2 regions of the Nocardioides piscis genome follow, and region 2 is predicted to be linked to the other one. Evidence: riboswitches for the same ligand, from Rfam matches in the RefSeq annotation. Region 2 holds a riboswitch; the other holds the start of a gene.

Region 1 (4,733 bases), 430 kb from region 2:
CCGCGGCCAGGAAGACCCCGGGGTCCGCGGTCGGACCGACCAGTGGCCGGTTGTCCGGCGTGCCGGGTCGGTCCCGGGCGAGGGCCTCGACGAGCTCGACCCGGTCGAGGGCGGGCACCAGCTCGGTCGCGGCGCCCAGCAGTCGGCGTACGCCTCCCGCGGTGACCACCGGAGCGTCGTCGTGCTCCTCGGACGTCGCCCCGACGACCAGCTCGCCGTCGGGGCGGGGCACGACATAGACGGGTTCGCCGCGCACCCATCCCCGCACGATCCGGCCCAGCCCGACGTCACCGCGCAGCCGCAGGATCTCGCCGCGCACGCCACGAACGAGATGGGCGTATGCCGCCGGCAACCGAGCCCCCGTCGCGATCACCGTCGCGTCCGGGCTCCTGCCCGGGGGCTGGTCCCCGACCCGGGCGCCGAGCCTCGACAGCAGGGCCGAGACGACCCGTCTGGGGTCGACGGCATGGTCCTGCGCGAGCACGGCCGCGGCGGTGACGCGACCCAGGGCAGGCTCGAGGGCTCGCACGTGCTGACCGTCCAGGACCTCGACGCCGGCACCGCTGGCTGCGAGCAGCGCCGCCCGGCGCTCGACCTCCTGGCGATCACCGGCATCCACTCCGACCAGGAGGGTGCCGACCTCCTGCAGCGGCACGGACAGCCGTGCGGCATAGGCCGGCCACAGGGATGCAGACCCGAGGCAGAGCTCGTGCAGGGCGGCCTCTCCGTGCCAGGCCTCGGCCGCCGGCGACAGCATCCCCGCCGCGGCGTGGCTCGCCCCGGAGCCCGGGGCCGGGTCGCTGACCGCGACCTCGTGACCGCGATCGACCAGCTCGACCGCGCAGGCGAGCCCGATGATCCCGCCGCCCAGGACGTGCACCCGCATCAGCCGACCGCCTGCACCAGCTCCTTCGCGGCCGAGAGCGGGTCGGGGGGTCGCCAGAGGGCGCCGATGACGGCAACGCCGTGGGCACCCGCATCCCGGCACTGCCGGGCGCCCACGGCGTCGATTCCACCGATGGCGATCAGGGGAAGCACCCCCGTGGCTCCCCTGATCGCCTCGACCCCCAGCGGGTCCGGGAGGCCGGACTTGCTGGACGTGTTGAACACGGGCCCGAAGCCGGCATAGGTCGCACCGTCCGCGGCAGCACGCTCGACGGCGGCTGCGTCGCGACAGGTGGCACCGATGACGAGGCCGGGGGCGACCCGCCGGGCGTCCGCGACCGACATGTCGGTGGCTCCCAGGTGCACCCCGTCCGCGCCGGCCGCCAGTGCGACGTCGAGCCGGTCGTCGACGATGACCGTCGCGCCCGCCGGCCAGACGGCGGCCAGCACGAGCCGGGTGAGCTCGACCAGCTCGCGGGTGGTGGCGTGCTTGTCACGGACCTGGAAGCCCGTCACCCCGGCGAGGGCGAGGTCCTCGAGCAGGTGGAGCTCGTCGGCGGCCGAGACCAGGCAGAAGAGACGGGGAACACAGGGGCGGGTCACAGGGGTGCGGGACAGCATCGGATCGCTTCCTTCGCCGGCATTATCCGGATCAGGTTTGACGGTCGGAGCGGCGTCCAGCTCCCTCTCAGCCCGCTGCCGCGGGCTCCCGTGGGGACGACGAGGACGCTAGCAGACGTCTGCACAGGGCCGTGGCAGGCTCTTTGCATGGACACCGCCACCCGCGCCCGAGCGCTCCTCGACCTCCACCACACCGGCACCACGCTGGTCCTGCCCAACGTCTGGGACGCCTGGTCGGCCCGAACGGTCGCCGACGCCGGGTTCGCGGCCCTCAGCATCGGCAGCCACCCGCTCGCGGACTCCCGCGGCCAGGGCGACAAGGAGGACATGTCGCTCGACGACGCACTCGACGGCGTGCGCCGGATCTGTGGCGCCGTACCGCACGTGCCTGTGACGGCAGACCTCGAGGCGGGCTACGGCGCGGCCCCGTCCGAGCTGATCGAGCGGATGCTGGCGGCCGGGGCGGTGGGGCTGAACATCGAGGACACGGTCCACTCCGAGGGCGGCCGGCTCCGCTCGGTCGCCGAGCACGCCGACTACGTCGGTGGGCTGCGCGCGGCCGCGGACGATGCCGGGGTCGACGTCGTGATCAACGCCCGCACCGACGTGTTCCTGCGCAAGGGCGAGTTCGACGACCCGCTGTCGGAGGCGATCATCCGGTTGAAGGCGTGCGAGGAGGCGGGTGCGCGCTGCGTCTATCCGGTCGGCGCTCCTGACGCAGCCGCGGTGAAGACGCTGCTCGCCGAGCTCAGCGGCCCGGTCAACGTGATCGCCAACCCCCGCAGCGGGTCAGCCGCCGGCTCGCTGGAGGAGCTCCGCGAGCTGGGGGTGCAGCGAGTGACGTTCGGGCCGAAGCTCCAGCAGGAGCTGGCAGCCGACCTGGCGGCCCTCGTCGAGGGTTGGCGCTGACCATGCTCAAGTTCGTCCTCGTCGTCATCGTGGTGGCGCTCGTCGTCTATGTCGTGGTCGGCGCGCTCGGCCGACGACGCGCACGCCCGGCGCCGCCGCCCGAGGTGGCGCCCGAGGATCGGGAGGACTTCTTGTGGCAGGTGCGCTCGCGTGCCCAGCAGCAGCGGCGGCGCGACGAGCCGGCCCAGGACACGAGCGCCCCGGCGCCGGCGCCGGCGGTGACCATCGACCCGGCCGTGTTCGCCCATGACGACGTCCAGGGCAGCTCCAACGAGACGTTCACCGTCATCGGCGGGGATGCAGCAGCCGTCGCAGGTGCGCTGGAGAGAGCCGCAGCCCGGTTCATGCGGGTGGACGAGACCGGCACGGAGCACCCCGACGACGCCACCGCCCAGGCTTGCCTGGAGCAGGGCCGATACACCCCCAACTACGTCTCGGACCCCGTGCCCACCGCACGAGGACCGCAGGTCCACGTGGACTGCAAGGGCGTCATCCCCGCGGAGATGGCGCGGACGTTCCACCGGATCCTGCGCGAGGAGCTGCAGCACGCCGGTGCCCCGGTCCGGGTGAGCGTCGCGCACGCGTAGCATTCCGGCGTGACTGCAGCCCCCGCCAGCCCGTCGACCGGGCCCGAGTTCCGCTACTCAGACCTGCTCCCCACCGCCGGCTCCAACGGGGAGGACGAGACTCCCTACCGCCTCGTCACGACCGAGGGAGTCAGCACGTTCGAGGTGGCAGGCGAGGACGGGCAGACCCAGACCTTCCTCAAGGTCGACCCCGAGGCGATCCGGCGACTCAGCGCCGAGGCGATGCACGACATCAGCCACTACCTGCGGCCCGGCCACCTCGCCCAGCTGCGCAAGATCATCGACGACCCGGAGGCCTCCGGCAACGACCGCTTCGTGGCCCTCGACCTGCTCAAGAACGTGAACATCTCCGCCGGCGGCGTGCTGCCGATGTGTCAGGACACCGGCACCGCCATCGTGATGGGCAAGAAGTCCGAGGGCGTGCTCACCGGAGCCGACGACGCAGAGGCGATCAGCCAGGGTGTCTATGACGCCTACACGAAGCTCAACCTGCGCTACTCCCAGCTCGCGCCGCTGACGACGTTCGAGGAGAAGAACACCGGCACCAACCTGCCGGCTCAGATCGAGATCTACTCGACGCCGCAGACAACGGGGAAGCCGGAGTACAAGTTCCTCTTCATGGCCAAGGGGGGCGGGTCGGCCAACAAGTCCTTCCTCTTCCAGGAGACCAAGGCGATCCTCAACCCGCAGCGCCTGCTGACCTATCTCGACGAGAAGATCCGCTCGCTCGGCACAGCGGCCTGCCCGCCCTACCACTTGGCCGTCGTGATCGGCGGCACGAGCGCGGAGTTCGCGCTCAAGACCGCCAAGCTGGCCAGCGCTCGCTACCTCGACGACCTGCCGACCCAGGGCTCGATGAGCGCCCACGGCATCCGCGACGTCGAGCTCGAGGAGCAGGTGCTCGAGCTGACCCGTTCCTTCGGAATCGGAGCCCAGTTCGGCGGGAAGTACTTCTGCCACGACGTCCGCGTCGTTCGACTCCCCCGCCACGGCGCGTCGTGCCCGGTGGCGATCGCGGTGTCGTGCTCGGCCGACCGTCAGGCCCTGGGCAAGATCACTCCCGAGGGCGTCTTCCTCGAGCAGCTCGAGACCGACCCGGCGCACTACATGCCCTCGGCCGGCGTCTCCGAGGAGATCGCTGCCGGCGAGGTCGTCAAGATCGACCTCAACCAGCCGATGGACGCGATCTTGGCGGAGCTCTCGAAGCACCCGGTGAAGACGCGACTCTCGCTGACCGGCCCACTCGTCGTGGCTCGCGACATCGCGCACGCCAAGATCCAGGAGCGGCTCGACGCGGGCGAGGAGATGCCCTCCTATCTCCGCGACCACCCCGTCTACTACGCCGGTCCCGCCAAGACACCGGCCGGGATGGCGTCAGGCTCGTTCGGTCCGACGACCGCCGGCCGGATGGACTCCTATGTCGCGCAGTTCCAGGCAGCCGGCGGATCGAAGGTGATGCTCGCGAAGGGCAACCGCTCCAAGGTGGTGACCCAGGCGTGCGCGGAGCACGGCGGGTTCTACCTCGGGTCGATCGGTGGACCTGCCGCTCGCCTCGCCCAGGACTGCATCACCTCGGTGTCGGTGCTGGAGTACGAGGAGCTCGGCATGGAGGCGGTGTGGAAGATCGAGGTCGAGGACTTCCCTGCCTTCATCGTCGTCGACGACAAGGGCAACGACTTCTTCACCGACCCCTCCGGCACCACGACCGTGCCGCTCTCGGGCATCCGCGTC
Region 2 (4,733 bases):
TCACCCACCACGGAGAGCACGGCGACCACAACGTGAGCGGCATGATCGTGACCGCGCAGCGGCTGGTCAACGCCGTCACCGCGGTCGTCGACGCCGAGCCCGGCCTCGTGACGGCGCTGGACCTGCCGCTGGTGACCGGCCGCGGGCTGGTGAGCCTCGCGTGAGCATCCTGGACCGCTTCACCCTCACCGACCACGTCGCCATCGTCACCGGCGCCGGTCGCGGCCTCGGGGCGGCGACCGCAGTGGCCCTCGCACAGGCCGGCGCCGACGTGGTGATCTCGGCCCGCAGCGCCGACCAGCTGGAGGAGGTCGCCGGGCGGGTGCGCGACGCCGGGCGGCGGGCGCTAGCCATACCTGCTGACCTGTCCGACACCGACGCCGCAGCGGCCCTGGCCCAGGCGGCCGTGGACGAGTTCGGCCGTCTCGACACGGTGGTCAACAACGTCGGCGGCGCGATGCCCAAGGAGTTCCTCAAGACCAACGTGGCGGCGCTCGAGGATGCCTTCCGGTTCAACGTCAGCACCGCCCACGCGCTGACCCGGGCCGCGCTGCCGCACCTGCTGACCGGCGACGGCCAGAAGTCGGTCGTGACGATCTCCTCGATGCTCGGAAGATCCGCAGGTCGCGGATATGTCGCCTACGGCACCGCCAAGGCAGCGCTGGCCCACTGGACGCGGCTGACCGCCGCCGACCTCGCGCCGCGCATCCGGGTCAACGGGATCTTCGTCGGCTCGATCATGACCAGCGCGCTCGACGTGGTCGCCGAGCTGCCAGAGCTGCGCGAGCAGCTGGAGAGCCAGACCCCGCTGGGACGCATCGGCGAGCCCGACGACATCGCCGCGGCCGTCCTCTATCTCGCCTCGCCCGCCGGGGCCTATCTCACCGGCAAGATGCTCGAGGTCGACGGCGGGATCCAGCAGCCAAACCTCGACCTCGGCTTCCCCGACCTAGGCTCCACGGTGTGACCTCGACCGCAACGGCCATCTCGCCCGACTCCGGGACCCACTGGACCGACCCCGGCGCCTGGCCGGTCGCCCCGGGCGTGCACCGGATCCCGCTGCCACTGCCGATGGACGGGCTGCGGGCCGTCAACGTCTATGCCATCGAGGCCGACGACGGGCTCACGCTGATCGACGGGGGCTGGGCGATCGAGGCCAGCCGCACCCTGCTCGAGAAGTCGTTGTGCGACATCGGCTTCGACGTCCGCGACATCCGTCGCTTCCTGGTCACCCACGTGCACCGCGACCACTACACGCAGGCGGTGACCGTGCGTCGCGAGTTCGGCTCCCACGTGTCGCTCGGTCTCGGCGACAAGCCCACCCTCGACCTCATCCACGCCGCCGACCGGATCGGCGAGGACCCCCACGTCGCGGTGTTCGTCGCCGCCGGTGCGCCCGACATCGCCCGGGAGTGGGGGGAGTTCACGAGGAACTCGACGCCCGACCTCACGCTGTGGGACTACCCGGACACCTGGCTGGAGTCCGACCTGGCCCTGACCGTCGGCAGCCGCACGATCGACGCCGTCCACACTCCCGGCCACACGCAGGGCCACTACGTCTTCGCCGACCGCCCGGGCGGGCTGCTCTTCGCAGGCGACCACGTCCTGCCGACGATCACTCCGTCGATCGGGTTCGAGCCGGCGCTCGCCGACCAACCCCTCGGTGACTTCATGGCCTCGCTCACCAAGGTGCGGGGCCTGCCCGACCTGACGCTGCTGCCCGCGCACGGTCCGGTCGCGCCGTCCTCGCACGCCCGGGTGGACGAGCTCCTGGCGCACCACGAGGTGCGGCTCGGGCTCTGCGCCGCAGCCCTCGGAGGCGGGTCCCGATCGGCGCACGAGGTCGCGAGCGAGCTGCCGTGGACCCGGCACGAACACGCCTTGAAGGACCTTGACGTGTTCAACGCCGCGCTCGCCACCCTCGAGACGCGCGCTCACCTCGAGCTGCTCGTGGCCCGCGGCGACGTGAGCCGGGCTGCGATCGACGGCGTCGAGGTCTATTCCACCTAGGACCGGAGGAACGCCTCCACCTGCCGCATCGCCCGACCCGCCTCCGGCACGAAGGGGAGGAGGCCATAGACGTGGAGCAGGTCCGGCTCCTCGATGCTGGTCAGGTCCCACCCGGCCTCGCTCGCCCGGCGCGCGAGCAACCGGCAACCGGGCGCCAGCAGGTCCCGCGTGCCGTAGAGCTGGAGGGCCTTGGGGAGGTCGTGCAGGTCGGCGAGCCCCGGCGAGACCTCCGGGCGGCCGAGGTCGTCCGAGGAGCCGGCCCACCACTCGGCATACACCGACGTCTTGGAGAGGAACAGCCACGGGTCGACCGCGTCGAACTGCGCGGTCTCGGGGGTGCTGGTCGTCAGGTCCACCCAGGGCGCGTGCATCACCAGGTGGGTGGCCGGAGTGCAGCCGCGCTCGCGCATCGAGATCGCCAGCGCCAACGCCAGCCCGCCACCGGCAGAGTCGCCGGCCAGCACGACCCCGCCGGGTTCGTCGGACAACCGCGCGGCCTGGTCGACGAGTGCGTCGTGACTGTGGCGCCAGGTGTGCTCGGGGGCCAGGGGATAGTCGGGGAGGACGACCCGGGCGTTCAGCCGGTCTGCCAGCCGGGCGACGTAGCGGACGTGGAACGGGTCGATGCCCGCCATGTAGCCGCCGCCGTGGGTGTAGTAGATCGTCCGGGTCGGACGGCGGTGGCGACGCGTGAGGACATAGGACGGGAAGCCGATGTCCTCGACGACGACGCTGAAGCGGCGGGAGAACAGCGGGACTGCCCGGATGGGAAGCGTGCGCGGCATGCGGCGGTGCCATGCCTCGACCCTGGCTCGCTCGAGGTCCGCTGAATCGAGCTCGCTGGCTCCGCGGAGCCGTGGCAGGGCGGTGGCGACAAGGGCGTGACGTCGACTGGGCACGGCTGCAACCTATCCGCGCGCCGGCACCACCCGCCTCCGGCGTAGTCTTGGCACCACAAGACAGGGGAGCACGCAAGTGCTGAGAGTGCGGTCCGTCCGCAGACCCTCCGAACCTGATCCGGCTAGCACCGGCGATAGGGAGTCACACCGATGTTCCGTCTGCCTCTGCGCGCGTCCGCGCTCCTCACTGCCCTTCTCGTCGTCACCGGATGCAGCACGCTGGGCGACGGTGGGGACGACTCGGCCACCGAGCCGTCGGCCGGCGCCACCTCGGGTGAGGTCGGTGGCAAGGTCGTCCTGGTCACCCACTCGTCGTTCAACCTGCCCAAGAAGCTCGTCACCGCCTTCGAGGCCGAGTCGGGGATCGACCTCGTCACGCGGGCCGCTGGTGACGGCGGCACCCTCGCAGCCAAGCTGTCGCTGACGAAGGGCAACCCGACCGGTGACCTCGCCTTCGGTGTCGACAACACCTTCGCCTCGCGGACCCTGGACGAGGGCGTCTTCGCCGCCTATCAGCCCGCCCTGCCCGAGGGCGCCGACGAGTTCGCGCTCGACGAGGGCTCGGACCGGCTCACCCCCATCGACGTCGGTCACGTGTGCGTCAACGTCGACACCACCTGGTTCGCCGAGGCGGGCATCGAGCCGCCGGCCCGGCTCGCCGACCTCGCCGAGTCGAGGTACAAGGACCTGATGGTCGTGCCCGGCGCCTCCACGAGCTCGCCCGGCATGGCCTTCTTGCTGAGCACCGTCGCGGAGTTCGGCGACGACGCGGAAGCCACCGACGGGGTCGACTGGCGCTACTACTGGAAGAGCCTGCTCGACAACGGCCTCAAGGTGGTCGACGGCTGGACCGACGCCTACTACGGCGACTTCACCCAGGGCGGCGGCAAGGGCGAGCGGCCGATCGTCGTCTCCTACGACTCCTCGCCCGCGTTCACCGTCGCGAAGGGCGGCGACGAGTCGACGACGGCTGCGCTCCTCGACACCTGCTTCCGTCAGGTCGAATACGCCGGTGTCCTCGAGGGCGCCGACAACCCGGAGGGTGCGAAGGCAGTCGTCGACTGGTTGCTGACCGACGAGGTGCAGGGGGCCCTGCCGACGGCGATGTATGTCTTCCCGGTCAGCGACTCGGTGGACGTGCCCGAGGACTGGTCGCGCTTCGCCGTCCAGCCGACGGCACCCCTGACGGTGTCGCCGTCCGACATCGCCGCCAACCGTGAGCAGTGGCTGACCGACTGGACCGACATCATCAGCAGGTGACCTGGCTCATGAGGACCTCGCTGTGAGGCGCTGGCTGACCCTCGCCCTGGTGGCGGCAGGGCCGGTCGCCGTGGTCTGCGTGTTCTTCGTGCTGCCCGTGTCCGGCATGGTCGCCCGTGGCTTCTGGCCGGGCGGCACCTTCGACCCCGGCGGGGTCCTGGAGGTGCTCACCCGTCCCCGCGTCGCGCGCGTGGCGTGGTTCACCGTGTGGTCCTCGGCCGTCGGTACGGCGGTCGCCGTGATCCTCGGTCTGCCCGCCGCCTTCGTCCTGCACCGGCTGGCGGTGCCCGGTCGGCGCGTGCTCCGGGCCGCGATGCTGGTCCCCTTCGTGCTGCCGACGGTCGTCGTGGGTGTCGCGTTCCGGCTGCTGCTCGGGGAGGGCGGGCCCTTGGGCTTCCTCGACCTCGACGGCACCCCGGCGGCCATCGTGGCGGGGCTCGTGTTCTTCAACGTGGCGGTGGTGATCCGTGCGGTCGGGGCTGCGTGGGAGTCGCTCGATCCCCGGCCGGCGGAGGCTGCCGCAGCCCTCGGGGCGAGCCCGAGCCAGGTCTGGTGGACGGTCAC

The links. A riboswitch is a leader RNA that binds a small molecule or an ion and turns the genes downstream of it on or off. The one in region 2 is predicted to bind thiamine pyrophosphate.
Region 1: another riboswitch for thiamine pyrophosphate. It lies ahead of G7071_RS00860 (thiamine phosphate synthase); the one in region 2 lies ahead of G7071_RS03030 (thiamine ABC transporter substrate-binding protein).

The regions. Positions count from the first base shown of each region.
Region 1 covers NZ_CP049866.1:155,772-160,504, forward strand. The annotation lists gene thiO (glycine oxidase ThiO) at 1-886, opposite strand, end outside; gene G7071_RS00860 (thiamine phosphate synthase) at 886-1,506, opposite strand; TPP riboswitch at 1,498-1,608, opposite strand; gene G7071_RS00865 (isocitrate lyase/PEP mutase family protein) at 1,654-2,415, shown strand; gene G7071_RS00870 (hypothetical protein) at 2,418-3,002, shown strand; gene G7071_RS00875 (fumarate hydratase) at 3,012-4,733, shown strand, end outside.
Region 2 covers NZ_CP049866.1:589,979-594,711, reverse strand. The annotation lists gene G7071_RS03050 (NAD(P)H-dependent amine dehydrogenase family protein) at 1-164, shown strand, start outside; gene G7071_RS03045 (SDR family oxidoreductase) at 161-967, shown strand; gene G7071_RS03040 (MBL fold metallo-hydrolase) at 964-2,010, shown strand; gene G7071_RS03035 (alpha/beta hydrolase) at 2,007-2,909, opposite strand; TPP riboswitch at 2,962-3,067, shown strand; gene G7071_RS03030 (thiamine ABC transporter substrate-binding protein) at 3,060-4,169, shown strand; gene G7071_RS03025 (ABC transporter permease) at 4,192-4,733, shown strand, end outside.